One region of the Pedobacter sp. GW821-FHT01D05 genome, then DNA from elsewhere that is predicted to be linked to it. Evidence: riboswitches for the same ligand, from Rfam matches in the RefSeq annotation. Region 1 holds a riboswitch; each other region holds the start of a gene.
The links. A riboswitch is a leader RNA that binds a small molecule or an ion and turns the genes downstream of it on or off. The one in region 1 is predicted to bind cobalamin.
Positions count from the first base shown of each region.

Region 2: it holds a riboswitch for cobalamin, as region 1 does, so the genes downstream of both, AC07VK_RS04855 (TonB-dependent receptor plug domain-containing protein) here and metE (5-methyltetrahydropteroyltriglutamate--homocysteine S-methyltransferase) in region 1, are expected to answer to the same signal.
Region 3: it holds a riboswitch for cobalamin, as region 1 does, so the genes downstream of both, AC07VK_RS04825 (TonB-dependent receptor plug domain-containing protein) here and metE (5-methyltetrahydropteroyltriglutamate--homocysteine S-methyltransferase) in region 1, are expected to answer to the same signal.

Region 1 covers NZ_JBWKXA010000004.1:288,136-298,754, forward strand. Annotated here, with positions in the region: gene dusB (tRNA dihydrouridine synthase DusB) at 1-619, opposite strand, end outside; gene AC07VK_RS16295 (CPBP family intramembrane glutamic endopeptidase) at 663-1,589, shown strand; gene AC07VK_RS16300 (putative signal transducing protein) at 1,570-1,776, shown strand; gene AC07VK_RS16305 (phosphatidate cytidylyltransferase) at 1,820-2,629, shown strand; gene AC07VK_RS16310 (class I SAM-dependent methyltransferase) at 2,952-3,620, opposite strand; gene AC07VK_RS16315 (acyl-CoA thioesterase) at 3,682-4,068, opposite strand; gene metE (5-methyltetrahydropteroyltriglutamate--homocysteine S-methyltransferase) at 4,353-6,686, opposite strand; cobalamin riboswitch at 6,882-7,085, opposite strand; gene AC07VK_RS16325 (M14 family metallopeptidase) at 7,211-9,904, shown strand; gene AC07VK_RS16330 (DsbA family oxidoreductase) at 10,093-10,619, shown strand, end outside.
Region 2 covers NZ_JBWKXA010000001.1:1,186,683-1,197,301, forward strand. Annotated here, with positions in the region: gene AC07VK_RS04850 (YncE family protein) at 1-648, opposite strand, end outside; gene AC07VK_RS04855 (TonB-dependent receptor plug domain-containing protein) at 645-2,681, opposite strand; cobalamin riboswitch at 2,777-2,972, opposite strand; gene AC07VK_RS04860 (serine hydrolase) at 3,056-4,303, shown strand; gene AC07VK_RS04865 (sigma-54-dependent transcriptional regulator) at 4,410-5,813, shown strand; gene AC07VK_RS04870 (chloride channel protein) at 6,026-7,816, opposite strand; gene AC07VK_RS04875 (RluA family pseudouridine synthase) at 7,891-8,613, opposite strand; gene AC07VK_RS04880 (response regulator transcription factor) at 8,855-9,544, opposite strand; gene AC07VK_RS04885 (redoxin domain-containing protein) at 9,648-10,619, opposite strand, start outside.
Region 3 covers NZ_JBWKXA010000001.1:1,173,405-1,184,023, forward strand. Annotated here, with positions in the region: gene AC07VK_RS04780 (DUF3291 domain-containing protein) at 1-256, shown strand, start outside; gene AC07VK_RS04785 (hypothetical protein) at 274-525, shown strand; gene AC07VK_RS04790 (Dabb family protein) at 1,036-1,371, opposite strand; gene AC07VK_RS04795 (YMGG-like glycine zipper-containing protein) at 1,608-2,102, opposite strand; gene AC07VK_RS04800 (Dph6-related ATP pyrophosphatase) at 2,234-2,959, opposite strand; gene AC07VK_RS04805 (SIR2 family NAD-dependent protein deacylase) at 2,949-3,635, opposite strand; gene AC07VK_RS04810 (hypothetical protein) at 3,636-4,220, opposite strand; gene AC07VK_RS04815 (ABC transporter substrate-binding protein) at 4,217-5,146, opposite strand; gene AC07VK_RS04820 (DUF6580 family putative transport protein) at 5,375-5,962, opposite strand; gene AC07VK_RS04825 (TonB-dependent receptor plug domain-containing protein) at 6,002-7,867, opposite strand; cobalamin riboswitch at 7,965-8,156, opposite strand; gene AC07VK_RS04830 (DUF5074 domain-containing protein) at 8,430-9,533, opposite strand; gene AC07VK_RS04835 (PKD domain-containing protein) at 9,540-10,475, opposite strand; gene AC07VK_RS04840 (PKD domain-containing protein) at 10,480-10,619, opposite strand, start outside.

The DNA of each region.
Region 1 (10,619 bases):
CGCCATTACCAAAAATCGGTATTTTGATGCGTGGATTGCGTTTAATCTCCCGGATAAGTGACCAATCGGCCTCGCCTTTATATAACTGCGCTCTTGTTCTGCCATGAATGGTAAGTGCCTGAATGCCTACGTCCTGAAGGCGCTCGGCCACTTCGTAAACATTTTTGGTGTTATCATCCCAACCAAGGCGGGTTTTAACGGTAACCGGCAAATGTGAAGCTTTAACAACAGCATCGGTCATTTTTACCATTTTATCGATATCCTGTAAAAGGCTTGAACCTGCGCCTTTACACACTACGTTTTTAACCGGACAGCCATAATTAATGTCAACCAGGTCCGGTCCTGCTGCAGAGGCAATTTCTGAGGCTTCACGCATGTGATCGATATCGCCACCAAAAATCTGGATACCAATTGGCCTTTCGTATTCGAAAATATCGAGCTTTTGTAAGCTTTTTGCAGCATCACGGATCAAGCCCTCCGAAGAAATAAATTCGGTGTACATCATATCAGCCCCGTTTTTTTTGCATACATAACGGAACGGCGGATCGCTCACGTCCTCCATTGGAGCCAGTAATAATGGGAACTCACCTAAATCTATATTTCCTATCTTAACAGACATTTTCTATCTTCAACGATTAATAAAACATACAAAGGTACAAATAATGAATTTTGTAACACCTAACAAGGAGGAAATCAATCCTTTCTTACAATTACTTTTACTTTTATTTTACGCAGTTACAGGTGGACTTGTGTTTGGGATTATAGCTGTTGTCATTGTTTTACTCATGTATGGCTTAGGAATCGTAAGTAATTTGGACATGCTTTTAGCTGGCGATACCAAGTATATTGCTGGTTTTAAAGTGATACAAATATTAAGTTCGATCGGAACATTTATTTTACCTCCAATTGCCCTGGCCTTAACAGAAAGGAAAAAAGTAACAGAATTTTATCTTTTCAAGCAACCAAAATTCTTATTAATTGTGCTTGTTCTGGCCATTATGATACTGAGTATGCCATTTATGGAATGGACCGTAATATGGAACCAAAAAATGGTTTTGCCCGATTTTTTACATAAGATAGAACAGTGGATGAAGGAGAAAGAAGCTATTGCAATGAAAATGACAATTCAATTGATCACAGTACGCAGTAATTTCGATTTCATTGTAAACCTCGTTATGATTGCTGTAATACCTGCAATTGGCGAAGAATTAATGTTCCGTGGAGGTGTACAACGATCGTTAAACAGGGCTTTTGAAAACCCACATCTAGCTATTTGGTTATCGGCCATAATTTTCAGTGCCATCCATGTGCAGTTTTATGGTTTTGTGCCACGTATGTTGTTGGGTGCAGGGTTTGGTTACCTGTATTATTATAGCGGAAGTATCTGGTATGCCATGCTGGCGCACTTTATAAACAACGCCTATGCGGTTTGTGCCGCTTTTTATATGCAAAAACACCATATGCCACTTGATAAAGCTGACGAACCGATCGGTTTTCCATGGTATGGCTATTTAATTAGTGCAATAATTACCATAGCTTTGTTCAAAATTTTTAAAGATAACGCAACACGTGAGCGAAAATTGGGTTAAAGTATATACCACCAGCGATGCCTTTGCGGCCGAGGTATTAAAACAGGGATTAACAGAAGCCGGAATTCTGGCGGTAACGATAAATAAACAGCTCTCGGCATATAATATTGGCGAAATAAATGTTTTGGTGAATAAGGTAGATTTCGATAAAGCCATAGAATACATCGTTGAAAACGAAATTGAATAGTAGAAATGATCTTAAACCTTACACCCTTTATCGCTTACCTTAAATGAAAACCAGGGCAATAACCGCTTTCTTTTTTACCATTGTAATGCTTGGCTCTATCCTTCTGGGGAGCTACACTTTTACCATCTTTTATCTTGTTTTAAGTGTTTTGGCATTGTTTGAGTTTTACAAACTGATTAAAAACTCCGGAATAAGACCACACCGTAATATCGGTTTGGCAGCTGGCTCATTGGTATTTTTAATGGCAGCTGGCTTACACTACCTTAAATACGATGTGAAGTATTTGCTGCTTTGTATCCCTTTAATTTTCTCGGTTTTTATCACAGAGTTATACAAAAAGAACAAAATTCCATTTGCCAACATCTCGTATACTTTTGTTGGTTTTGTTTATGTAACCATTCCTTTCTGTTTTTTTCACGCCCTTGGCTTTTTGAAAAACTGGAACGAATATAACTTTCATCTTCCGCTGGCATTTTTACTGATGCTTTGGGCAAATGATACAGGCGCTTATCTTTTTGGGGTAAAGTATGGTAAACGCAAATTGTTCGAGCGCCACTCTCCAAAGAAAAGCTGGGAAGGTTTTTTCGGAGGGATGTTCACCAGTGTTTTGGTCGCTTTTGGCTTATCATTTCTGTTTACCGAAAGTCCGGCCTGGGTTTGGATCGGCATGGCTGTATTGATTGCTAGTTTTGGTACACTGGGCGATTTAGTAGAATCGATGCTTAAACGCAGTCTGGATACGAAAGATAGTGGTGGTTTATTACCCGGCCACGGTGGTTTGTTAGATCGTTTTGATGGATTGTTATTGGCTGCTCCAGTAGTTTATGCCTACCTGTATTTGATTTTGTATTAAAGATAAAAGAAAATTTTAGCCACAGATGTACACCGATAAACACGGATTTGAATACTGTGTTTAAGCCTATCTATTATAGTCGTTTTAACGGGAATGAATAAGATTACATTTATAGTGTAGTTGCAACCAAAACGATACAATCGCTATTCTTGCGAAGAAGCTGTATCATAAATATAGATTGTCATCCTGAGCTTGTCGAAGGACCTGTTTAGATTTCTCACAAGACGTTTCGACAGGCTCTCCGTAGGAGTCCTTTGGACAACGTGACAAATTCGAAGCAAATACAATTTATGAGACAGCCCTCTATATATTCTTTATAATTCTATTCAGCAGAGGCAACTAAAACATAGTAAGCTCTTTCTACCTGTTCGCCAGTTTTACTTTGTATCCGCTCTAATTTTTTAAGGGTATTTTTAATGGTAAGACCTGCTTTTTCTAATAATTCTTTTACGGTTTCTACCTCGTAAAGTGTAAATCCATAAGGGGTAAAAGGGAGGGTTTGCATGAAAGTTTTATCAGCAAAACATATAGTTAAAGTGCCCTTAGGTTTTAATATTCGCTTAATTTCGTTGAGGTATTCACTTGGATTTGTCCAGAAGTATATCGTATTAACCGTAAAAATTTTTTCAAAGCGATCATCATCAAAGGGCAATGTAATGCCATCTGTTAGCTGAAAGTGAACCTTTCCTTTTGTTATGAAATCCTGATTGATCTTTTCGGCTTCGGCAATAATGGTTGCAGAAATATCAGCACCGAAATAATTGAGGTTTTCGGCTTTTGATAAGAGTTGAGCAATATGCCCGCCGTTACCATGGCCGATTTCTAAAACAGTTTCATTGTTTTGAAGACCAAGTGAATCAATTGCAGCGGTCGTCATACCGATATTATTGGCATGCATCATTTCGCCTGTTTTAATGCCGTGTTCACCTTCAGGACAACTCAATTGTTTGGCAATATTTTTTAAATCTTCTTCAGAAAGTTGCTGTTCCATAATCAAATTTAAAAATTTAGGCATTATGATTTTTACATCTTTTTGGCCAAAGCTTACAAGATTATTTAATTACCTGAACCGGCTTTTTATTTTCATCAATGGCCACAAAAGTAAAATCGCCATGCACCGCCAACTCTCTTCCCTCGGCATACATCTGCTCGATATAAATTTCTACATTAACCTTTAAACTGGTATTACCCACATGGTTTACCTTACCGATAAGCTCTACAATTGTGCCTGCCGGAATTGGTTTTTTAAAATCTATCCGGTCGCTGCTTACCGTAACCATAATCTGACGGCTAAAGCGGGTTGCGGTAATAAAAGCAACTTCGTCCATTAAATGCATGGCTGTTCCGCCAAAAAGGGTATCGTAATGGTTTGTTGTATTGGGGAAAACGGCTTTAAAAATGCTGGTTTTAGAATTTTCTATTCTTTCTTCTAGGGTCATGGGTTAAATATAGGTGCTGTAAAAAGCTTTGGCAACTTTCTAGCTATTTTTAGTAGAAAATTGCCAAATTAAAAGATTTGCCTTGAGAAATGGATACTGAAATGTAAAAAAATGTGCTTTCAGTAATGCAATTAAGTAGCGAAATAACTAAAAACATGTCATCCTGAGCTTGTCGAAGGACAGTCTTTTTAGTTATTTCACGATAAGGGTCTTCGACAAGCTCAGACTGACAACAATCGAATTCTTAACTTAATAGTATTGGTTTCTGTGTGACAAAATTAGAATTAATTCACCTGAAGATCTGCAGCAAGTACCTCTTCGGCTTTACGCATTTCTTTTGCGGCTTCAACCATTTCTATTAGTGCCTTTTTGGTTTCGTCCCATCCGCGGGTTTTTAAACCACAATCGGGGTTTACCCAGAGTTGCTCGGAGGGAATAACAGCTTTTGCTTTTTTGAGCAACTGAACCATTTCTTCCCTCTTCGGAACCCTTGGAGAGTGAATATCGTATACCCCGGGGCCAATTTCGTTTGGATATTTAAAATCGGCAAATGCATCTAATAATTCCATCTGCGAGCGTGAGGTTTCGATGGTGATTACATCGGCATCCATATCGGCAATGTTTTGGATGATATCGTTAAACTCCGAGTAGCACATGTGGGTATGGATCTGTGTGTCGTCTTTCACACCACTCGCCGAAATTTTAAAGGCTTTAACCGCCCAGTTCAAATAGTTTTGCCAATCAGCTTTGCGCAATGGTAAACCCTCTCTAATGGCTGGCTCATCAATCTGAATGATTTTTATCCCTGCATTTTCCAGATCACAAACCTCATCGCGGATGGCCAGGGCAATTTGAGTGCAGGTTTCTGATCGAGGTTGATCATTACGTACAAACGACCATTGTAAAATCGTTACCGGTCCTGTTAGCATACCTTTCATGTATTTTGAGGTGAGCGACTGCGCATAGGCGGTCCATTTTACCGTCATAGGTTTCGGCCGCGAAACATCACCAAAAATGATCGGTGGTTTTACGCAGCGTGAGCCATAACTCTGTACCCAGCCATTTTTAGAGAAAGCAAAACCATCTAGCTGTTCACCGAAGTATTCAACCATGTCGTTGCGCTCAAATTCGCCATGAACCAAAACATCCAGATCGATCTCTTCCTGCCAGTTTACGGCTTTTGCAGTTTCTTTCGCAATGAGATCATCATATTCTTCAACGGTAAAAGTTCCGTTTTTAAGCTTTGCTCTCCAGCTTCTTACCTCTGCCGTTTGTGGAAATGATCCGATGGTAGTAGTGGCGTAACTTGGCAGATTGAGTTCCTGTTGTTTAATTTTTCTGCTCGAAAATGGACTTAAGCGTTCTGCATCCTGCTCTTTTAATCCTAAAACACGTTGTTTAACTTCGGGATTGTGGATGATTTTAGAAACTTTACGGTTAGCAATCGCGATCTTATTTTCCTCAAGTTTTTGCAGGGTAGATGCAGGGCTTTCGTTGGTGATCAGTTTTTTTAGGGTAGCTACCTCCGCAATTTTTTGTTTCGCATAAGCCAGCCACTGTTTAATTTCGGCCGAAAGGTTTTGCTCATTGGTTTCATTGTCTAAATCAACGGGTGAGTGGATTAAGGAACAAGATGGGGCGATCCACACTTTATCCAGGCCTCTTTTTTCTACTACTTGATTAATGATGGAAACAGATTTTTCGAAATCATTTTTCCAGATGTTTCTTCCGTCTACCAAACCTAACGAAAGGATAGTATCTTCCTTTAGTGAAGCTAAAACCTCCGTCAATTGACCTTCAGCACGTACCAGATCGATGTGTAAAACATTTACTGGTAATGAAGTTGTTAAAGCTAAATTATTGCCCAAGCCTTCGAAATAGGTAGCCAAAACAATTTTTATCCTTGGAAAAGCCTTTCTGATCTCTTTATAGGCATATTCGTAAGCTTTCTTGTCTTTTTCGGTAAGGTCTAAAGTCAAAAAAGGCTCATCAAACTGAACATATTCAACATCCAAAGCATCTAAGCGGGATAATATCTCGATATAAACCGGAAGGAGATTTTTGATCAGATCGATTTTTTCGAAACCAGCTTCTTTTTCTTTTCCCAATAAAAGGTAAGATACCGGGCCGATTAAAACAGGTTTTGTAGTAATGCCCAATTGTTTTGCTTCGTAAAACTCATCGATAATTTTGGTAGAGAAAAGTTTAAAAGGCTGGTCTTTGTAAAATTCAGGAACAATGTAATGGTAATTGGTATCGAACCATTTGGTCATTTCCATTGCTACCACATCCAATCCCTCTTTTTGATAACCTCTTGCCATGGCAAAATAGAGATCAAGCTCTGAATTTCCTTTTTTCAATATCACTTCGTTATACCTTTTCGGAATGGCCCCAAAAGTTAAAGAATGATCAAGGACATGATCATAAAAAGAAAAGTCGTTCGAAGGAATGAGGTCAATTCCAGCTTCTTTTTGAAGGTTCCAGTTTTCGTGGCGAATGTTTTTTCCCACCTGAAGTACATTTTTGTACCCAGTTTTATCTGCCCAGTAATTTTCGCAGATTTTCTTTAATTCCCTTTGGCTACCTATTCGCGGATAGCCCAGATTTTGCGTTAGCATCTCTTTTAAAGATTAAGTAAATAAATCGTTTAAAAGCTCATAGCAATATTTTATAATGTTTTTTGTTAGAAATAAAGAGGAAAGGTTCGCGCACAAGCAGCCTACTCATCAGCAAAAAGCTTAAAGCAAGCATATAAAATGTTTAATTTTATGGTGTACAATCAGACCTGACCAATTACTTTATAACGCGAAAGCACCGTCAATTCAATATAGGCAGGTCTCCTGACTTATTCCCGATCTTATCGCCTTCCCATACCGGTAAACGGCACAGTGGCATGAATGATAAGACCGTTGTCTTTTTAAAGACAGAATTTACAGTTGCGCGACAGCTCGTGATTTGCACACGATTCCCTATTAATCCCGGGTGTAATTCCGGGAACCTGTATCGGTTGATGAAAAATAAAGTTAAGAACTTACATCAAGGCAAATGTATGGATTAGGATTTAAAACTTGTAACAAATTTACAGCAAGCCGTTTTTAGCGCTTATTCTCTATTATATTTGATTACCTAACTAAACTTTATTATGATAAAAATCTACTTTAAAAGGCTTTTTATTGCTTTTTTACTGGTAAATAGCTGTGCGGTGCTGGCGCAGGAAGTGCCAACGCCTAAATCGCATTTTGGTTTTGATATCGGCGACGATTATCAATTGGCCAATTATACCCAAACAGAAGCTTATTTTAAGAAACTCGCGGCAAGTTCTGACCGCATTAAACTGGTTGATATTGGCAAAACCGAAGAAGGCAGAAGTCAATACATGTTAATCGTTTCTTCACCAGAAAACCTCAAGAAATTAGATCGTTACAAGGAAATTTCGCAACAACTGGCACACGCAGAAATTACAGCGGAGCAGGCAAAAGCATTGGCCCAGGAAGGTAAAGCAGTAGTTTGGATTGATGGTGGCCTGCACGCCAACGAGGTGGTGGGTGCACATCAGCTGATCGAAACTGCTTATGAGTTTGCCTCCAGAAAAGACGCTGAAACCCTGCGCATTTTGGATAACGTAATCATTTTGTTTACCCATGCCAACCCTGACGGGCAAGAACTGGTGGGCAATTGGTACATGAGGGAGAAAGACCCAAAGAAAAGAACAACCTCAGGTTTGCCTGTTTTGTATGAAAAATATGCAGGTCATGATAACAACCGCGATTTCTTTATGTTAAACCTTAAAGAAACGCAGAATATCGGCCGTCAGCTTTTTGTAGAATGGATTCCGCAGATTATGTATAACCACCATCAGGCTGGCCCTGCAGGAACCGTCGTTGCCGGGCCTCCCTACCGCGATCCTTTCAATTATGTTTTTGACCCAACGTTATTAACCAGTTTAGATGCCGTTGGTGCGGCCATGCACAACCGCATGAATGTAGAAAACAAACCTGGTTATACTCAACGTGGAGGATCGGTTTACTCTACCTGGTACAATGGCGGTTTAAGAACCACCACTTATTTTCATAATATGATTGGGCTCCTGACCGAGATTATCGGGAACCCTACGCCTTCTGAAATTCCGTTAGTTCCTTCGAGATTATTGCCTAACGGCGATTCACCAAACCCGATTACCCCGAGGAAGTGGTATTTTAAAAACTCGATCGATTATTCGGTATCGTTAAACTATGCCGTTTTAAACTATGCGCAACGCTATCGCGACGAATTGTTGTACAACATTTACCAGATGGGCAGAAATTCGATAGAACGTGGTAAAAAAGATACCTGGTCTTTTTCTCCAAAAAAAATAGAAGCCATTAATAACGCGGCTAAAGGTGAAAAAGGGGCGCCAATTGCCGGAGGTGATGCAGATTTTGGGGCAAGGAGGCAGATCAGTATGAAAGCTTTTGATACGGTAATGAAAGCTCCTGCAAACAGAGATCCCCGCGGATACATTTTAAGTGCCGATCAACCGGATTTTAACTCTGCTGTTAAATTTTTAAACGCTTTGATCAGAACGGGTATTGTGGTTCAAAAAGCAACCGCTTCATTTTCCGTTGCGGGAAAAAATTATCCTGTCGGAAGTTATGTCGTAAAAACCGATCAGGCTTTCCGTCCGCACGTTTTGGATATGTTCGAGCCGCAAGATCATCCAAACGATTTTAAATACGAAGGGGGTGCACCAATTCCACCATACGATGCTGCCGGATGGACTTTAGCTTATTTAATGGATGTGAAATTCGACCGGATTTTAAATGATTTTTCAGGGCCGTTTGAGAAAAACCCTTACGGAGAATTATTAAAGCCAGAGAATAAATTGCCTAATGGATCAAATTATGTGTTAAGTGCAGCACAAAACGATTCTTATACTGCAGTGAACGATCTTTTGAAAAATAAAATTGAAGTTCACCGTTCTACTGAAAATGGCGATTTTTATGTTTCGTCAGCAGGGAAAGCCATATTGGAAAAAGCAAACATTAAACTCAAAACCGCGGCCGTACCAAAGGATAAGATTAAAATTTCTGCTGGCAGAATTGCGCTTTGGGATACCTATGGAGGTTCTATGGCTTCGGGCTGGCTGCGCTTTTTAATGGAACAATATCATTATAACGCAACGGTAATTTATCCGCAGGATATTGATGCCGGGAACTTAAAATCTAAGTATGATGTAATTATTTTTGTAGGTGGTGCGATCCCATCGGTACAGGGAGGTGCTGGAAACAGATTTTTTGGGCCAAAGGCAGAGGAAGTTCCTCAGGAATTTAGAAACCGTTTGGGAAGGATCACCGCAGACAAATCAATCCCTGAATTAAAGAAATTTTTGGAGGCAGGCGGCAATATTGTAACTATTGGCAGCAGTACCAATTTAGCCTATCATTTAAATCTCCCTGTTCGCAATGCAATGGTTGAAATCGTAAATGGAGAGGAAAAGAGATTGCCAGCTGAAAAATATTATGTCCCGGGAAGTGTTTTAAATGTTGGCGTAGATACAACTTTGCCAAGCAATTGGGGCATGGAAAAGGAGGCTGATGTATACTTTGATAATAGCCCTGTTTTTAAGCTCACAGGCGACGCTATTGCAGCAGGAAAGATTAAACCTTTAATGTGGTTCGAAAACGCCACCCCGCTACGCAGCGGCTGGGCCTGGGGGCAGGCTTACCTGCAAGATGGGGTAACGGCCTTCGAGGCAAAGGTTGGTAAAGGCAAGCTGCTTGTTTTCGGACCCGAAATTGCTTTTAGGGCACAAACACATGGCACTTTTAAGCTGATATTTAACCAGTTGTATAAGTAATCACATCTATAAATTACTCGGATTTGTCACGTTGAGCTTGTCGAAACGCTTAAAAACGTATTATTTCTATCCTTCGACAGGCTCAGGATGACAATTCTATATTAATATAGAAAGCCACTACCCTAAACGATAGTGGCTTTTTACTTTGATCTTACTTTACCCAACTTTAATCACCTTAATTTTGTGTTATGAAAGTAGAAATCTGGTCGGACGTGATGTGTCCGTTTTGCTATATCGGGAAAAGACATTTTGAGCAGGCGATAGAAAAATTGCCGTTCAAAAATGAAATTGAAGTCGATTGGAAGAGCTATCAGCTCAATCCTGAGTATCACAATACCAATAATGAATCCGTTTACGATTACCTTTCGCGAAGCAAGGGAATGCCAATTGAGCAGGCTAAACAAATGACCAAGCAGGTGGTCGATATGGCTGCAAACGCCGGTTTGAAGATAGATTTTGATACGAATATTCCTGCCAATACCTTTAATGCTCATCGTTTGATCCATTTGGCGGCAAAACATAATCTTCAGGATTTAGCTGAAGAAAAACTGTTTGAAGCGCATTTTGTAAACAGTAAAAATATCGGTGAAACGAGTGTTTTGATTGATCTTGCTATAGAAATAGGTTTGGATAAGGATGAGGTTGAATCAGTTTTGAATGGAAATGAGTTTGCTGAAGCTGTCCGTTACGATATTTATGAAAGCCAGAATTTAGG
Region 2 (10,619 bases), on a different contig from region 1:
TTCAGTAAAACTGGGAAGATCGATTACCGAAACGGTGTGTTCGTAATCTGGTGGACTATATCCTCCAGAATTGGCTACATAAAGTTTGGTGCCCATAATGGCCATTTCTTCTGGTTGCCTGCCTACTTCAATAGTACGATTTACCCTTAGTGCTGTAGTATCAATTTCAGCCACTATCCCATTGGGGGCCTTCGGATCGCCAACTTTACCTAAATAAGCACTTACATACGCTTTTCCATTACTGAATGTGATGTAACGGCAGTTGGTGATATTGATCTGGCCGATTTTTTTACCGGTTTTAATATTCAGTACCTCAACCTTGTTCGATATGTTAACCACCACATAAAGTTTGCTCCCATATCGGCCAATATCATTCCCCACATCGCCCAAACCTTTGGTTACTTCCGGATTAACCTGATTGTACAGGTTACGGGTGTAAATACCGTTTACGAGGTCCATATAATCAAGCGAAGCTTTATTCATGTTCATATTGCCTTCATTCACCAGATAAAAACCTTTAATGACTGATGTTGGCTCTGGCTCTACCTTCGTAATTTCGGAGGGTAAAGGCTGCGGATCTTTTCTGCAAGCGCTGATAATCACCATAAGAAAGGCCAAAATATATATCGGAAACTTTAAATGCCTCATAATTTATAGGTTAATGTTAATCTGTAGTTTCTGCCCGGCATCGGGAAGTTTGGAATAATATCATAGTATTGGTTAAGCAGGTTATTTACCTCGCCATTGATGTTTACACTTCCTTTTTTTAATTTAAACTCATAACCAATTGCTGCGTCGTGGGTATACCATGGCTCCATGTAATTGTAAATGTTGTTTGCTTTTTGGTTGTAACGGAATCCGGTGTAAATAAAGCCGTAGTTGGCATGCCAATTATGGTAATCTAAGCGGGCTAAAAAAGAACCACTATTTTCAGGGATGTAAGGAATTTGATCTTTATAAGTTTCTTCAAGTTTTGAAGTCACATCCACAGCTTGCTGGTAAGTATAATTGATGCCTATGTTGAGCATGAAATCATTAAGTGGTTCGAATGCTGTTTTTGCATTAAGCTCTAAACCACGTATATCAACCAGACCAATGTTGTACATTATCCAACGGTATAGGTTGGCACCAGGTTGTGCTACAATTTTATCTTTTACGCGGTTGTAATAAACATCCGATTGGATATCGATAAACTTTATCTTCTGGTTTTTGAAGCTTTTGAAATAGGTTACACCAAAATCATACTGTTTAGTGTACTCGGGATTTAACAGGGTATTGCCGATGAAAGTATAGTATAGATCGTTAAAGGTGGGCATCCTGAATATATCCTTATAAAATGCACGGATTCTGATATCCCGATCCTTTAACACTTTCCATGAGAGCATAACGGTTGGACTAAAAACCTGCTTTTTACCCGATGAGGAATAAAGTTTTACCCGATCGACTACGGTTGTGCTGAGCAGGTTTGCGTGGATATTAAGCTGCTCAAAGGCTATAGATGAGCTTAAAACATTTAAAAAAGTATTTCGATTTGGATAAGGAAACCTGTAAATATTGGCATCCAAAGTCTGGAAGGTATAATCAGATGCATAAGCGGCCTCCCAAACCGAATTGATTTTGTATTTGGCAGCAATCGATAAGTAAGCCTCCTGCTCTTTAAACCGGTTATCTAAAAAACCTGTCGTGGTTACATAATCGGGATCGAGGTAACGTTGATATATATAAGCATATTTACCGTTTACCATAATGGTGAATTTGTTAGAAAAACTTTTCTCTGCGCTCCCCTGAACAAAGAAATCGCGATCCCATATTCTTTGCTTAAAATCGAACCTGTTGGCTACAATTGCACCTGGTAATCCCCTGTCTGATAAAAATGAATAGGCCTGTGCGTGCCATTTCCCATTTCTAAACTTACCAAACAATGCAGCCTGTAGACGAAAGCGCTCTACATCCCCATTATTTCTTACTGCAGTGGTATCGAAAACACCATTGGTATACCTGAATTTATATCTACCATCGGCATGTATATATTCGGTATTGATACTCGCCTTTAGCTTTTCATTAATCTTATATTGATAAACGAGAGCAGGATTGATCAGACCGAATGATCCGCTTTTTAAAGCCAGTTCTATTTTTTGATTTTGTTTTTTTTCGAAATCGGGATCTTTGGTTTTGAGATAAATACTGCTTGCAGCCGAATAACTTTTTGCCGGAACCAATAATTCGGGCTTTTGGCCACTGTACAAAGAAATTTCTTCGAGATTGTTCAGCGAGAATTTTCCTAAATCTACTTGACCGTTCTGTGCATTGCCAATCTGGATTCCATCCAGAAAAACTGCGGTGTGATTGGTACCTAAACTGCGTACATTCACCGTTTTCATCCCACCTATTCCGCCGTAATCTTTCAACTGCACACCTGAAAGATAGCGTATGACATCGGCAACAGATAAGCTATTGATTCTTTTAAGGTCTTCGGCAGATAGGATTTGTACCGGTGTAGGCGATTTGCTTTGTTCAGTTAAGCGGTATTCTCTAATCTGAACTTCTTTCAGTTGCGTTGCTTTTTTGGTGCTGTCAGTTTGTGCCCTGGCATTTAAAGGCAATAGAAATCCTGTCCATAAAATGGAAGAATATAGAAAAAACTGCATTTTGCCCGCATAGGCAGAATGTTTACTTGTCATTTTGATTGTGAGTTTAACCCACAGCCAACAGATGGAAAAGAAATGAAATACGAATACGTAAGTACATCACCCCTTAGCTTCAATCCCCGAAAGCTATGAAATATAATGCTAAGGCAGGTCTTCTGACTTACTCCCGGGTTTCCGGCCTTCCCATCCCGACGAGTCGGAACAGTGGCAGATTGATTGGAAATCCGTTAAGGAGCTTACAGCTGCGGGACAGTTACAGATTTACACTGTATTCCCTTTTAATTCCGGGTGTAAAGCCGGAAACCAAAAGCGCTGCAAAACTAGCAAAATTAAACAACATGTAAAATGGATGATGGAAAATGGTGATTTTAACAGAAAAGACTAAATTAGGAATCAAATTTTCACTTATGAAAAGAATATTAATTGTTGCTTTTTCATTAATAAGCCTATCTGTTATGGCGCAAAAAACCGATACTGTTTTTCTGAAGAAACTGATGGAAACCAGGCCAGAACTTTTTTCTGCGGTACTCAATCATCCTGATCAAAACCAGATCCAGATTCTTTATACACAGGTTAACCGAGATGCGAAGAATAAACCTACATTTAAAACCTTTAGTTACAATCTCGATCCGCATCATTATTTTTATCCTGCAAGTACGGTTAAACTTGCTGCAGTCATTTTTGCTTTAGAGAAAGTAAACCGGTTGAAAAATACAGGTTTAACAATTAAAAGTGCGATGATTATAGATAGTGCCTATAAAGGACAAACGAAGGTTTTGACAGATACAAGTGCTAAAAATGGGCTTCCATCAATAGAACATTACGTTAAAAAGATTTTGCTTACCAGTGATAATGATGCCTTTAACCGTTTATTCGAGTTTGTTGGTCGTGCCGAAATTAATGAAAAACTGAAAGCGAACGGATTATACGATAGCCGTATTTTAAACCGTCTGGCCATTGGCGACGCAGGAGAATCTGCGAAACATACCAATCCCATCAAATTTTACAATGGTGAACAATTGGTGTATGATCAACCGGCGCAGTACGACCCAAAAGCGTATGAATTGAAATTAAGCAACCTGGTAATGGGTACCGGATACATGGACAGCACCGACAAGCTGGTAAACAAACCTTTCAGTTTAGCGGGGAAAAATGCTTTCGCCATTAACGATCAACAAAAACTCATGCAGAAATTGATCTTTCCTGAGGCTTTTCCGGCTAAAGAAAGATTTAACCTTAGCAAAGCGGATTATAAACTCATTTATACTTATATGAGCAAGTACCCAACGGAAAGTGATTTTCCTAAATACGATCCGAAAGCGTTTTGGCCAACCTATGCCAAGATGTTGTATTATGGTAGAGAACAGGTAACGCCAGATCCAAATATCCGCATTTTCAATAAATATGGTGATAGTTACGGCTACATTATCGATAACTCCTATTTTGTTGATTTTAAAAACGGAATTGAATATTTCTTAACCGCAGTTGTGCAGAGCAATGAGGATGGTATCTTCAACGACAATAAATACGAGTACGAAACGGTTTGTTTCCCTTTCATGAAAAATCTGGGAAGAACGATTTACGAATTGGAACTAAAAAGAACTAAAAAACAGAAGCCCGATTTAAGTAAGTTCAAAATGGATTATGCTTATTAAAAACCTTTCCCATCTTTTTAGGTTTATAGCGTATTAATTGTATAAAAAACTATACATTAATTAAAAAATAATATATTCGCATTTCAAATAAAAGAATACATCTCTAATGGCTAAATTATTAATAATTGACGATGAGCGCGCGATAAGGAGTACCCTACGCGAAATTCTGGAGTACGAAAATTACGATGTTGAAGATATCGATAACGGTATCGATGGCCTCGAAATGATCAAAAAAGGAAATTTCGACCTGGTACTTTGTGATATCAAGATGAATAAGATGGATGGTATGGAAGTGCTCGAGCAGGCACAGATCATTAAACCCGATTTGCCATTCATTATGATATCTGGTCATGGAACAGTTGAAACTGCCATTGAAGCCAGTAAAAAAGGAGCTTTCGATTTTATTTCGAAACCACCAGATTTAAACCGGTTATTAATTACGGTCCGTAATGGTTTAGACCGTGGAAATTTAGTTACTGAAACCAAGGTTTTAAAACGTAAAGCGAGTAAAACCCGTGAAATTTTAGGCGAATCGGAAAGCATTTCTAAAATTAAAGAAACCATAGAACGTGTGGCTCCTACCGAAGCACGTGTATTAATTACTGGTGCAAATGGTAGTGGTAAGGAGTTGGTAGCTAGGTGGTTACATGAAAAATCGAACCGCGCCGATAGCCCTTTAATCGAAGTGAATTGTGCGGCTATTCCATCAGAACTGATTGAGAGCGAGTTGTTTGGTCACGAGAAAGGTTCATTTACCTCTGCTGTTAAACAACGCATCGGTAAATTTGAACTGGCTAATGGCGGTACTTTATTTTTAGATGAGATTGGCGATATGAGCCTTTCTGCCCAGGCAAAGGTTTTACGTGCCCTACAAGAGCATAAAATTTCGCGTGTAGGTGGTGAAAAGGAAATTGAAGTAAATGTTCGTGTTTTAGCGGCAACCAATAAAGATTTATTGAAAGAAATCGAAGATGGTAACTTCCGTATGGATTTGTACCACCGGTTAAATGTAATCAATATCCATGTTCCACATTTAACGGAACGTACCGATGATATTCCGGTTATTGCCCAGAACTTTTTAGAGAATATCTGCAGCGATTATGGGATGCCTGTTAAGAAAATAAATGATGGCGGTATGGCTGCTTTACAAGCTTTGCCCTGGACAGGTAATGTGCGTGAGCTGCATAATATGATTGAGCGTTTGATTATTTTGAGCGATAAGGTAATTACCGAAAATGATGTACGTGCATTCGCTAATCCAGGCGGCGGTACAAACATTGGTGCTGCAACCAGTGCACAGATTGCAGGTGCGGGAGGATCAGCCTTAGCTTCTTCTTTCGATTCGTTCAATAATTTTCAGGATTATAAAGATCATGCAGAGCGCGAATTTATCAAATTCAAGCTGGAGAAAAACAATTGGAACGTATCAAAAACAGCTGATGAGATTGATATCCAGAGAAGCCATTTGTACAGCAAAATTGAGAAATTTGGTTTAAAAAGAGCTGAGTAACTGATTAAATTTAAAAGTTTTGAGGTTGGAATGTTTTAAGGTTGTCCGAGAACATTCCAACTTTTTTATTTATACATATAGACAAATCGTCATCTCGACTGAAGTGCAACGGAATGGAGATATCTATGAGTAATATCCAGACAAAAAATTCTCTTCCAAAGGAGTTCCTTTGGAACACTACGGTCGAAATGACGATCTTGGAGAATTTAGAGTTATCCCATGTAATCATTCTGCCTCATCAGCAATGCCCGGTATTTATTAAAAATTGCAGTTTTGGAAACGAAACCCAAATATTGGTTCTGAGCCGTTAATACAGGTAAAATCCACACATTATCTTGCTCCATTTTCTCCAATACTATTTTCAGATCATCATTTTCTGTAATGGCGTTCGGCGCAGGTTGTACTAAATAAGAGGCTTGCAAATTTTCCTTATCAGGGTGATTGATCATCTCATTAAATAGTTCTTCTATATAAATTATCCCCTTAAAATCGCCCATTTCGTCTGTTACAGCGCAAATGTTTTTATGCGAATGCATAATCTCGGTCATCTTAACCGAAATCAGATCGTTCATATATAATTGAGGATAAGTTTTCTCGATCAGATATTTCAGTTTCATCTGGTTTAAAACAGTTGTATCCTTATCCTCATGAGATAATAACTCACCCTTATCGGCAAGTGCTTTAGTATAAATAGAATGTTTTTGCGAGCTGCGGTTAATGGCGTAAGAAATTGCAGTGGTAATCATCAACGGAACCATTAAAATATATCCGCCCGTAATTTCGGCAATCAGGAAAATACCGGTTAAGGGAGCATGCATAATCGATCCTAAAGCAGCTGCCATACCGGCCACAATAAAATTAGATACGTTTAATTGCGCCAAACCAGACAGATTTACCACATAGGCAAATATAAACCCGATTAGTCCGCCCATAATTAAACTGGGTGCAAACGTTCCACCGTTACCACCGGCGCCTAAGGTAACCAAGGTGGCGATCGATTTCATAAAAATGGTTACCACTGTAAACAATACTACTAAAGCCGGAATGGTATTGTAATCGGCGAAGATACTATTATTGATTACCGCCTGGTAATCTCCTTTTAGTAAGCCCTTTATTGTGATGTAACCTTCACCGTAAAGTGTTGGGAATAGAAAAACCAAAACGCCAAGCATTAAACCACCAACAATAACTTTGGTATAAGGATGTTTTATTTTATAGAATAGTCCTTTTACGGCATAATTTGCTTTGGTAAAATAAATGGAGAATAAGCCGATAAAACAAGCCAGTATTACATAATAAAACAATGCGTTCACTTTCCATCCTTCTGTAACCAAAAAGAAAAGTTGCTGTGTGTAGAATAATCTTGCTACTACTGCAGCTGTTGCAGCCGATAACAAAAGCGGGATAAACGCAGGAATGGTAAACTCTGGCAATAAAATTTCAATAGCGAAAACAATCCCAGCCACAGGGCTATTAAATGCTCCTGCAATACCTGCTGCTGCGCCACAGGCCACCAACATGGTAATTTCGCGATAAGATAAACCCAGTAAACGACCAAGGTTTGAGCCTATTGCCGATCCACTGGTAACAATTGGTGCTTCCAAACCTGTTGAGCCACCAAAACCTACCGTAACGGCTGCGGTAATAATCTGCGAATAAATATTATGTGCTTCTACCTTGCTCGATTTTTTCGAAATGGCATAAAGTAAAGGGGGTAAGCCCGTTTCGAATTTCGTTTTACGGATAAAGTATTTGATGTACAAAACCGTTAAGAAAATACCGATCATCGGAAATATAAAGTACAGGTAGTATTTATATTTCCAGTGCCAGTCTGATTGAAGAAATTCTTCGATATGGTGGGTCAAACTTTTTAAAGCGGCAGCTGCAAGTCCTGCTAAAACCCCAACAATTACGGCAAGGATAATTAAGAAATTACGGTTTGATATTTTAGATTTTCGGTATTGGTTAATATTATCAAGGTAATTTACAAATCTGATGTACATTCTATTGTTTTTTAATAGAGGGCGAAGGCCAAAAGTAACAAAAACAACGAAACGAGCCAATTTAAAGGGCTGTTTTATGCATCAAATTTATCCAATAACTTAATTAAGGTTGCAAAATCTTTTGGATAAGGTGCATCGATCACAATATCTTTGTCATCTAAACCTTTAAAAACCAAATGCCTGGCATGTAATGCAAAACGTTTCATAATGGGCTGCTCCTCTTCGCCTTTGGTTAATTTATAACCTCTCTTAATTGATGAAAGAAAAACTGGTTTCCCTTTATACATATCATCACCAACAATGGCTGCCCTTTGTGTTGCTAAGTGAATACGGATCTGGTGCATTCTACCTGTTATTGGCTTGCATTCAACTAATGTATAATGTTTGTAGTACTTTAACGAATCGAAAATAGTTTCAGCTCTTTTGCCTTCTGCCCTATCAATGGTTACGTTTTTATTGCCATCGTTCAAGATTGGAAGATCAACTGTTAACTGATCGAAAATAACGTGCCCATCTACTACGGCATGATAGGTTTTATTTACTTTCCTTCTTTCGAACTGCATAGAAGCATGGCGGTAACCTTCAGGATTTTTTGCAATGATTAGCGCACCAGAAGTTTCTTTATCCAAGCGGTGACAAACCTGTGCATCATCGCTATACTGTTTGGCCAAGCGTAATACATTGGTTTCTCCAGATCCACCGCGTTCATCGAGGGAGGCTAAAAATGGAGGTTTATTGATAACAATAAAATCGTTGTCTTCGAAAAGAATAAGGTCTTTAAAATTTGGAAACTTCAAACTGTGCTGCAATTAATGAACCGCAAAAATACGATTTTATTTTTTTAAGGCGGGCGTCACCCTGAATTTATTTCAGGACCACATTCTGGAAAGATGCTGAAATGAATTCAGCATGACGAATTCTTTACGCGTATCGTCCTCCTGAACTTGTTTCAGGATCTAATTGAAAATTTTAAGTCCAAAAAAGCCGCTCCGATGTTGATCAGAGCGGCTTAATAACTTTAGCTTTTATAATTATTACTTAAGAAAGCTCAAACTTATAACCTACCCCTTTTACGGTTGATACATATGTTTCGCCTAATTTTTCCCTTAGTTTACGGATGTGAACATCAATGGTTCTGTTTGTTACTACTACTGAATCTTCCCAGATATTTTTAAGGATCGATTCGCGGGTATAAACTTTTCCTGGTTTTGATGCCAATAGGTATAAAAGCTCAAATTCTTTTTTCGCCAATACCACTTTGTTACCGCCTTGAAAAACCAAATAAGCTTCACGGTCGATTACTAAATCGCCAATTTCCAATTTGTTTTCAGAGACTTCTTCTGTTCCTGTATTTCGTCTTAAAATTGCATTAATGCGGCTAACTAAAGCACGTGGTTTAATTGGTTTTGCGATATAATCATCAGCACCTACATTAAAACCTGCAATTTCAGAATACTCTTCACTTCTGGCGGTTAAGAAAACCATAAATGTATTCTTGAATTCAGGTATTGCACGCATTAAACGGCAAGCCTCAATCCCATCCATTTTAGGCATCATAATATCCAGGATAATCAAATCTGGATGTACCTTTTTCGCAACAGTAATTCCTTCTTGGCCATTGGTAGCTGTGAAAACCTGATAACCCTCTTTTTTAAGGTTATATTCAATAAGCTCCAGAATATCTGGTTCATCATCAACAATTAATATTTTCTGACCTGCGTTGTTCATAGTTAAATATTTGTTACGAAAGTAGTGTCTATGATGCAATATTTAGTTAAGCCTAAGTTAAGAAATTGTTAATTACTTAAATTAGTTTAACATGGAATTTGTTTTAAAGTAACGTTTTGGCTAAAAATGCCTCTAATTGATCGCCACGCAGGTTTTTAGCGATTATTTTTCCAGAGGGATCAACTAAGTAAGAAGTTGGGATAGCTTGCACCTGGTATTTTTTTACCGTTGCACCATTAAAATCTTTTAATTCCGAAACGTGTGCCCAGGCTAATCCATCTGCTTTCACTGCACCTAACCATGCTGCCTTGTCGGTATCGAGCGAAATGCCGATAATATCGAAGTTCTTATTTTTATATTTATTGTAAACCTTAACCACATTCGGATTTTCCTGACGACAAGGCTGGCACCATGATGCCCAAAAATCGATCAGTACGTATTTTCCTTTATAGTCTGATAAACTTACAGGTTTGTCGTCAGCTGTATTAATGGTAAATGCCGGAGCAGCCTGCCCTACCTGGACCGCTTTTAAAAGTGCCATTTGTTTTACAAAAGTATCAACTGTAGCATTGCCTTTAATTTCTTCTTTCACTTCATCCGCAAATTGTACCAGTTCTGCTTCAAATTCCTGCGGACTCAAAGTATTCATGGCATAGAAACTGGCAAGCGTACCTTTGTTGTCTTTAGCAAATTTTATGATCTGCGTGTTTAATTGATTGATGTACGATTCGTACTGAGGTTTCATCGATTCCAGCACGGCCGCCCTGTTTTGAGGCTGTGTTGCTACTTTCGCTTCGAAATCGGCCTGTAGTTTTTCCACCTGTTTGGCAAAATTGTTTCTAATGGTATTTAGTTCTGATAATTTTTCTACCTCATTCGCCCCAGAAATTTTATAAGCCATTGTTTTGTCGGCCAAATCAGCTTCTAATTTAATGTCGTCGCCATTTTTTGCAATTAACATAAACTCATGGTTACCTATCGATACCCTAAAGAAATCAACTGATGGGGTTTTACGGATGAATTTAAATTCACCTTTTTCTGATAGATTGGTCGAATCGACTGCAACCATATTGCT
Region 3 (10,619 bases), on a different contig from region 1:
AGCAGCTGATGCCATGCGTACAGCCCCAGGCTTTGTCTTGTCGGCAGGTATTGGCGAAAATCCATTTTTTGATCAGGCCACCTTTTCGATCTGGGCTGATGCGGACAGTATGAAAAACTATGCTTATAAATCTTTTGATCATTCGGATGTGATTAAGCTTACCAGGGAGCGCGAATGGTACAAGGAAGAGTTGTTTGCCCGTTTCTCCATTATAGATAGCTGGGGTACGCTTAATGGTGTATCTGTTGAATTGTAAATAAAAATATAAAATAAATGAGAGTAGTAGCAGAACTTCCGCATCCGGAATGTAAGATCACCATTTTTTCGATGAACCAAAAGTTTATCGTAAAGTTTGAGCAGGGTACCTTTGAGCAAAGTTATAAACTCGCAGAACTTGATCTGAGTGGAGGCGGTGTTAACGATGTGTTTGAAATTATTGATGAAGAATTTATCCAAACTGTAGTTGCGCGATTTAAGCTAATGCGTTCTGATTTTACAACGGCCTATAACAGGCATCAATACTAGTTGTTTTTTGGTTTAACTAATTGATTTTTAGTGAGTTATTTGTTTGTTTGAAATAATATTTTGAATATTTGATTGTTTTTAGAAAGAAAAGCACCTCCAGTGAATAGTGTTTGTTTAAATTAATATATATAACTAATTGGTATATTGATTTTTATGTATAATCACAAAATATAATTTTATAAGCTTATTTTGCCAAATAAATGGGAGGTTTGGACTTTCTTCATCCTATAATGAACAAATATCTATTGTTTTGTAACCTTGAAATAAATTCATGGAAACAAACCTCTTCCAGGTTACTTAACTTAAAATAGATTTCTCAGCTGCGCTCGAAATAACGGATCGTGGGGATTGATCCTTTCGTAAATGAATCTTTAATAAAAAATGCGCATCAATGAAAATAAGTATTCATCTGTGCGTACCTATGGCCAAGGTGAAAAGATCCTGAAACAAGTTCAGCATGAGGCGTTGCAGAATCTTCCGTATGCTCAGCGTTTCTGTGGCTAAAACTTATTAAGAGATTATGGTATCGTGCACCACTACTCTATACCAGTTTTTAGAGAATTTTTCTACAGCATCTAAATGTACTTTATCTTCCTGGTAAGCATTATGGTCTGCAATGCTGGCAAAGGTAATGGTTAGCGAATAAGTAAAAGAGTTATCGGTAACAGGGCGTACAGGTGTACCTGCTGCTAAACCGTAACTTAACGTTTTAATATATTTTATAGGTTTTAAACTTTCAAAGAAGTTAGCGAAATCTGCAATTTCGGTTTTGGTTAGCTGAGGTTTTAACCAGAACATTACGAAGTGTTGGATCTGTCCTTTATCTGCGGTTTGGGTTTCTATCATGGTTCTTTTTTTTGTTAAATATATCGATCATTTTATATTAAGCACAAAAAATACAATCGAATTTTATACGGTATATACAATTTTTCTTGAATGTATTTAATGATTAGAAGGATGCTGAAATAAATTTACTCCGTAGCTTTCCACTGCGCTACAGGTCAGCATGACGACCAGGGACAGGTAAAACAAAAAAAAGTCCCGATGTAAATCGGGACTTTATATATCTTTAAAAACCTTTCTTAGTTTTTAGGCTGCACACGGCCAGATTTTCTGTCTTCACCTCTACCGATTAAATAACCGCCACCAGCTCCAACCAATCCACCGATGATAGCACCTCTACCTTTTTTCTTATCAATTAAAGCACCACCAACTGCTCCTGCTGCACCACCGATGACTGCGCCTTTAGCTGCATCGCTCCAACCTTTTTTCTTAGCTGTTGGTTGTGTGCCACCGTAAGCACTGCTAGAACCACCACCTGAGCTTGCATAAGATCTAGATGAGCTTGCTCTTCTAGCTGCAGCTAATTCTGCCTGGTGTTTAGCTTCTTTTTCCTGTTCTGCTTTGGCCACTTCGGCTTTTTTAAAGCTATCTAACCTTAAACTATCTTTTACGGCTTTAATAGCCAATTGTTTTTCGGCCTGTTGTTGTTTTAATGCTGCTTCTTCTTTTGCCTTATTATTACAAGCAAATAAAACTGAAGTACTTAATGCGATTACTACAAATATCTTTTTCATAACTCTTAATTTTTTAATATGACGCTTGTTTAGCTACCTAACCTCGCTAAACAGGTTTCAATATGTTGTGTGATTTAGTTAATTACCAATACTAAAGAAAAAATGATGCCAAAATGTTTTAAAAAGAAAAATTATTCCAATAAATCTATATACCAGAAGCCGGAAAGTGCTGTGGATGAACAAGGTGAATCGTCATCTGTTGTGGTTTTACTTGGAGCATTATAAGTTCTGAATACCTTCTCTCCGATGGTGAAAGTGATTGTATTCTTGAAAATTGGTCCTTCAAATGCAAAAGTATGGAACTCTCCATTTTCGCCACAGGGATCGATATCTGCGGGAAGTTGCCTGATTAAATCAAGGCTGATTACTTTTCCACAAAAATTTTCGAGATTTTGCTGTGTGCAAACAATGATGGTTTTATAGTTCAGGTTTAGGAATTCTTCAATTAAATGTTTTGTATCTTTTTTCCAAAGTGGGAAAATAGCCTTAAGCCCAATTTCTGCTAATTTTTTTTCGCGATAAGTACGTAAGTCTTCTAAAAAGATATCACCAAAAATAGAATGCGTAATACCCTCTTCTTTAAATTTTGAAAGATGATGCTTCATGGTACTGTCGTAGGTTTCCATATCAGGCATTTCGCTCAAACGGATCTGATACAGTGGAATACCAATACTTTCAGCTTGTTTAATTAATAAAGCTTCTCTAACGCCATGCATCGAAACACGGTTGTATTTTTCGGTCACTGTAGTAATCAGGTAACGGATTTCGATAGTAGGATCTTGTAGGGCATAGTGTAAGGCCAGTGTACTGTCTTTACCACCACTCCAATTAAAAATGCAAAGCTTTTTATCTGGCATTGGCTAATATTTCTTTTAATTCTGTAATGCCTTCTACCGCATTTTTCTCAATGCTGATTACATTTTTATAACGTTTTACATCGGGTGTTTTTGGATCGATAATGTATTTGTCGACAAAGGAAGGCACAAAATCAATTAAGCCTGCTGCCGGATAAACGGCCAATGAAGTTCCGATTAGTACAAACAAATCGGCCTGTTTGCAAAGTTTAGCAGCTACCTCGATCATGGGTACAGCTTCGCCAAACCAAACTACATGTGGACGAAGTTGAGAACCTAATTCGCAAAGCTCGCCCATTTTGATTTCTGAACCGATGATGGGATAAGTTAAATCTGCTTTTCTGTCTGATTGTGATTTGGTAATTACGCCATGAAGATGGGTAACTTTGGTAGAGCCTGCCCTTTCGTGCAAATCATCAATGTTTTGGGTAATAATTTCAACGTCGAAGTCTTTTTCCAGCTCGGCAAGCACCTGGTGAGCCAGATTGGGTTTTGCAGCTAAAACCTGTCTTCTTCTTTCATTATAAAATTCTTGTACCAATTCCGGATTTCTCTCCCAAGCCTCGGGGGTGGCCACATCATAAACATTATAGCCTTCCCATAGGCCATCAGAATCCCTAAATGTTTTTAACCCACTTTCGGCACTGATCCCTGCTCCTGTTAAAACAACTAATTTCATTTATTTTATATTTCTAATTCCTGCTGATCTGAAAAGTTTAGCAAGGAGTTCATATTTGCCAAAGCAAGTTTCTCCAAATGTTGTTGTATGTGTACCCTTGTAGTTTTTACTTGTCCATATTTGATGCCCTGTTCCAGAAAAACAAATGTTTATCGAAAATATAACCTTATCATCTTTATCCAAATATAGAATTGCATTTTCTGGGCGCTTACATTCAAATACTAAAATCTTTGATGGATAAGTAGTATAGTTATATCCATATATTATATTAAAAAGTGAGTCGGTTTCCCCATCTGTCAACAAATGTTGTTCGGTAACGATATCATTGTCAATCTTTTCATTTTTTAAATAACAAACCTCTTTTGTCGAATCGCTATTTTTGAATGAAATAAAGACTATTTTTTTTACCCACGAATATGCTTCGTGTTTTTTTACAGATTTTAACTTCCAGTCATATTTATATCCAAACTTACACTGACAAGCTTTAATATACTCTGCTACTGCAGAATCAGTATATTTTTTTTCTTGTGCAATACAGAATGAATAAAAGAAAAGACAAGCGAGCGTTAGTAAGATATGCTTCATGCTAATATTGAGATATTGAGTTTTACAAACTTTTTGGCTATCCTATCATCAGCTTTAAAAATCTCCGGGTGGAACATACAGGCTAAAGCTTCTATACCTTCAACCAGGGTACCTACGCTCGGTTGAGTGAACATATCAAAATCTGCAATATAAACCTGATTATTTTTTACGGCCTCAAGATCGGTCCAGCCTGGTTTTGACGTTAACAGCTCCATTTCTTCCATGCTTCTATTCATATCAAAACCACATGGTGCAATAACCAGAACCTCTGGATTGTATTTCAGGATTTTATCCCATTGGGTTACAATAGAGTCGCCGGCAGGATTAGACAACATATCAACGCCACCGGCTGCTGCAATCTGAAAAGGAATCCAGTGTCCGCAGTTGTAGATCGGTTCGATCCACTCCATTAACATAATCCTTTTTAGTGGTGCACGGTTTGCCCTAAGCTGGTCTAAAATATGATCTGTTTTCTTTTGCAGGCCTGCAAGATAATTTAAAGCCACTTCTTCCTTTCCTAAAGCCCTGGCAATGGTAATGGCACATTCGAAAACATCCTGTAAGTTATTGGGCGATAAAGGCACCAGCGTAGGCTGTTTGCTAAGCTTCATTACAGCTGTTTCGGTACAAACGGTGTCGATATTGCAAACTTCGCATATATCCTGCGTGAAAACCACATCAGGTGCGATGCTTTCCAGCAGTGCATCATCTACCCAATACAAACTTTTGCCCTGTGCTTTGGATGCCGAAAAGATCCGGTCTATTTCGATACTCGAATAGTTTTTGCCTTCTAGTATGCAACGTACAACTTTGGGCTGGTCTGTGGCCTCTTTAGGGCATTCGAATGTTACACCATGCAAGTATTCCTGCAGGCCCATATCGTAAATCATTTTTGTAGCAGCAGGTAAAAAGGAAACAACTTTCATATCTATATTTTATGCGTCATCCTGTCCCGATTTTACATCGGGATCAGGATCTATTTTTAACGTCAGATATCCTTAAAGTCATATCATCTTAGTAGATACTGATCCCGAACATTCGGGACAGCCTGACGTAAGCCCTAAGTTAAAAAAAAATCCTCTTTTGAATCGAATCAAAAGAGGATTTCTATGTTGTTTTCACTTGATTGGTATTATACCAAACAATGGATATTGCTACAACTCTTGTGTTTGCAGTTTTAATACCGGGTATTTTGCTTTTAAAATTTCGAAAGCTCCAAAAAGCAAAGCACCATAAATCATTGTTCCTTCTAAAAATCTAATCTCGAATGGAATAGCTTTAATTAAACAATCTATAAAACCATTTAAGTTTTGTGTATACAGTGGGTTCTTATACCATGAACCGATATCACTTACTATCCAATGAATAAATACAATTACGATTGTAGATAGGAATAAGCTGGCAATATTTACCTTTTTTAATAAGAAACGACCGGCTAAAACCATTAATGCAATTGCAAGGTATGTCCAAAGTTCCTGAACTAAAAACATATCTACATACTGTTTATAGATGGTTGTGTAAAGTACTAAATCGCTTAAAAATAAACTTAACAGCGGAAAAGCAAATGCTTTAAGATGATCTTTAAAATATGCGCCTCCAAATAAAGCTACCGCTCCTATTGATGAAAAATTGGCAAACTTTAATTCATCTGAGTTAAATGTTACCAGCAAACGTAAAGCCGTTATTGCCAATATCATTAACAACAAAATTAAAGTACGTGGATTAAATTTTAAATGAGACATGCTATTTCTGGTTAATATTTAAGCAAAGTTAAATTTTTATTAGCGGATATTAAAACTTACGCCTGTATTAAAGTTGAAGCCAGGTGTATTGTAGCCAATAATTTCAGTGTATTTTTTGTTCAGGATATTTTTGGCATCAAAAAATAATTTCACACGTTTTTTAGCCAAAGCATATTCTACGTATGCATTTAACAAGTAGTATGATGGCATCTCTTCATTTAAATAAGATATAAAATTGGTATCGAAACGTTTGCCAAAATAACGGAAGTTGACACTTGCATATAAATTGCCAGTTGCCTGCGCACCTGCATTAATGCCGAAGGTGTGTTTTGGTCTGCGGATTAAAAAATTGGTTGTTCCTGTATTTCCTTCTACAAAAGCATAGTAACCATTGATATTGAAAACACTAAATTTTGCAGCTGGCTCAACCTCAAAACCCTTATATTTTTGGTTACCCTGATTAATGTAACCTGTGGTATAAACAATGGCGTCAGTTAAATCGCGTTTGAAACCTGTAACACGTAAAGTAAAGGCTTCATCAGCAATGTTTAAGTTTACACCGGCTTCATAATTTTGAGATTTTTCAGGTTTCAAATCCAGATTGGCGCCGTACTGACCGAACAACATATTCAGTGTAGGGACTTTGAAAGCTGTAGATACTGTTCCAAATAATTTTACTTCTTTAATGATGTTAATGCTTGGGGTAATCGAATAAGTATAGTTCTCGCCATATTGATCGTGTTTGTTGTAACGTCCGCCTACTTCGAGGTTAAAAATGCTTAAATCATGTAAAAACAATGATCCGTAAGCGGCGAAGATATTGGTTGTTGGGTTTTTGGTGTCGGTAATCAACTTCATTTTTCTATCGTCGATACCTACCAATAAATCTAATTTATTTCCAAGTTTCTGGTTGTAGAATAGATCAACCACATTAAGCTTTCCGAAGTTTAAAAAATTACTTGGAAAACCTGCATAACTAGACTTTACGTCGTTCGAGTTGCTTTGGTGGCTATAATTTAGCGTTATTTTACCGGTATTGAATTTATATTCAGCGTTAAAGCCTGCACTAAACTGTTTTAAAATAGAATTATTGGCAGGTAAACCATCGGTAAATCCATCTTGATCTATTTTATAATCGCCATAGAAATAACGTAAAAACGGATTAACTGAGAAATTTTTGTCGAGTTTGATCCCGAAATTTGCGTTTAAACCATCAGTTTTAAAACCATCTTTATCAAATATAGCTGTACTTCCTGGTGGTACAGCGGCTTCAGAAATTCCGTCGGTTTTCAAATGGGTATAATTGATGTTGTATGAAAAACCTTCTACGCCACCATTTAAGCCGATCGTTCCTTTGTAAGTTTCGAAGCTTCCGGCACTGGCTACTCCGTAAATGGTATTTCCTTTAGGTCCACCCTTTTTAGTAATGATATTGATTACTCCCGCAACGGCATCAGATCCATAAATGGTAGACTGCCCACCTTTTAGGATTTCGATATGATCAATCTGATCGATTGAGAATAGACGTAAATCGAAAGTTCCGCTAATACTTGCGGGATCGTTCTGTACGATACCATCAATAAGAACCAGGGTGTAGCCACCAAGTGCGCCCCTTGTAAATATACTTTTGTCCTTGCCCTGATTACTATATCCCCCACTGATAACGATACCAGCTTGCTCGTTCAATAAATCAGGTAATGACTTGCCGTTGCTGCGTTCTAATACTTCGCGGCTGATAATGGTTACCACTTTACCTGTTTGTGATTGTTTCTGATCATTTTTAGTTGCAGAAATTACAACATCTTTAAGCTGCAGACTGTCTTGTGTCTGAGCATTAGCCACCTGGCTAATCATTAACTGCGCTAGCCCTAGACCGGCTACAGTTAGCATTCTTTTTTTGTTCATTTGATTGTGGTTTTGCCCACAGCCAACAGATAGAAAAGGAAATGAAAATACGAAAAACGTTAAGTATCTCAATCCTAGCTTCAATCCCCGAAAGCTATGAAATTAAATGCTAAAGGCAGGTCTTCTGACTTACTCCCGTTTTTCTGTCTTCCCGTACCGGATAAGCGGAACAGTGACTTATGGATTGAAAAACGTTATAGAGCTTACAGCTGCGGGACAGTTACAGATTTACACTGTATTCCCTTTTAATCCCAATTTTACATCAGGAACCAAAAGCAGCGCAAATGTAGTAAAAAGAGCGGAGAGAAAGGAGACCAATTAGAAACAGTTTAGCATCTTAATGGCATATAGTTAAAACGGAGTTGGTTCGGGGTTGGTTCGGACTTAAGACAGGGTTGTGACAATAATACCCGAACAAAATGCGAGGTAAATGTGTAGCTAATACTTCCTGATACCTAATCAATTTTACAACAGGTTTAGCTTTAAGGCTAGCGAAACCACAAAAAAAGGCCTGCACCACTGGCAGACCTTTAACTTTGAGAGGTAATTACTGAATGATATTTTAATGAAATATGGCTAAATCAGGGAAATAGATTTTACTAAAATCTGTTGTTACCCCATCACCACCGTATTTGATTTTTTTAACCAAAGCACCAGTTGATGCATTATAGATGAGAAGATAATTTACAGTAGAAGCTGCACCATAACCCTGGATTCCGTTAACTACGATATAATCTTTATTCCGATCGTAACGGACAGCACCGTATACCATAAAAGGATCTTCGGTAATATTGATAAATGGTTGCGATAACGATGTTTTATCACCATCAATATATTTATAAATTGATTTTCCAGCGTGATAAAAAACTGCATTTTCTTTGGTTGACGCGGTAATACGCGTTGGCGCATCAAGACCGAAAGATCCTAAAGCTATTGTTAAGGCAATACCTGTAGTATCTAAATTATTGTCGATTGCGATTAAACGGCTACCTGTTGAAGCCCAAACTTTGCCATTTGGTGTTTGTGCGAATCCACGGTTAATGTTCGAGAAACTTTTAACCAATGAGTAATTGCTCGACGAGATGATTTTTGCTCCATTACTCTGCAACAAATAAACGTTATCTCCTTTTTTCAACATATCGCCTGTATTTACAGCACCAACAGTTGTTAGTTTATTTTGAACGGTAAGTGTATTTAAGTCTATCTGATATACGCCGTCATTTGCACTCACCAAGCCTCTGCTCCCATCAACCTGGATAATACTTCTCCAGTTGCTGGCTTCTTGTATATATCTGGCCTCTTCTTTTAAAGTTTGCTCGTTTATTTTTACAATGGGCCCGTTTATTTTGCTCATCAAATAAATGCTACCGTTAATTATCGACGCAAATTGTAAGGTGCTGGTTTTGGCTGTATTCGATAATATTTTTCCTGGGTTTTCCTTTTCGTATGCCCTGATCGAAAGGGTATCATCGCCATAACGGTAAAAGCTTACTGCACCTGCGCTCTGTCCGTAAGATCCCTCGCCGATTACGAAGAAACCATTTTCATATTTCCCTGCTACCGGATTGGTCTGTATATCTTCTACATTGTCTTTTTTACAAGAATAAAGACCTGTTATTAAAAGAACTGCAGTTACAAATAATGGCTTAAAGTTGAATTGTTTCATAGGGTGTTATTTATTTTTTAAAAGTTTAAGATCTACCGCTCCGCCGAATTCTGTAGAAATCTCACCGATGTAGCGCGAACGGTCGTTATCATTATCTGGACTAAAGGGATTACCGTTACTGTTTTGGCCTGTGTAAACCTTTACAAAGTCGATGCTGCTTAAGGTTACTTTTTTACCTGTGGCATCAACAGCCCAATCGATATCGAAGGTGTTGTATCCTCTGCCAAATTGTTCCTGTAGGCTTGCATATTCGCTCGATCCATTGTCGGCGTAACCAAAGCCCAATGGTTTATTGGTAATGATTTCTCCTGGGGCGAGTGTATTTTTGACCAAGGTTCCGGTAAAGGAAATTTCATTTGTAGTAGCCCATGAAGGGAAATAATCTTGCGTGTGAAATTGATTTTTTAGTACAAGGCCCTCTTTTCCCTGATTGTCCGTCCAGCGGATATCATCAGTTAATTTCGATGGTTTGTAATAGGTGATTTTGTAATTCTTGATGGTAGCCTGATCGTTATATTCACTTCCGGCTAGTTCGTACCAAACATCATCTGGCAAACCGTTTTTATTCAGATCTTGCATTACACATACAATGCCTGGCTCTGAAAATTCCATGCCAACACCGATAAGCGGATTGCCGTAAATACCAAGGTCTGCTCCAGTTGCATTGGTTATACTGTGATCGAAGCCGAATATAATATAACCGCCAAAACCTCCCAGTGAAACCAGGCCATTACCTGCGTTGCCAATTAGGATATCAGCTTTAACAAGGTCGTTGGTAAATTGCCCTGGAGCTTGCTTAAATTCATATATTTTATTGAGGTATGGCGATTGGTTAACCGTAGGTTTATCTCCTTCCCCATCTTTATCAACTGCATTTTCCTTCTTACAGGAAAGAAGTACAGCAGATAAAAGTGCTAAGCTTACTATTGATTTTATTTTCATCAGCTTATTTATTAATGCCCAGATCTACTGCGCCTTTAACTTCGGTTGAAACTTCTCCAAGGAGTGTATTTCCTTTTTCTCTTTGCCCGGTATAAACTTTTACGAAATCGATGGTTTGCAATACGATTTTCTTCCCGGTTTGAT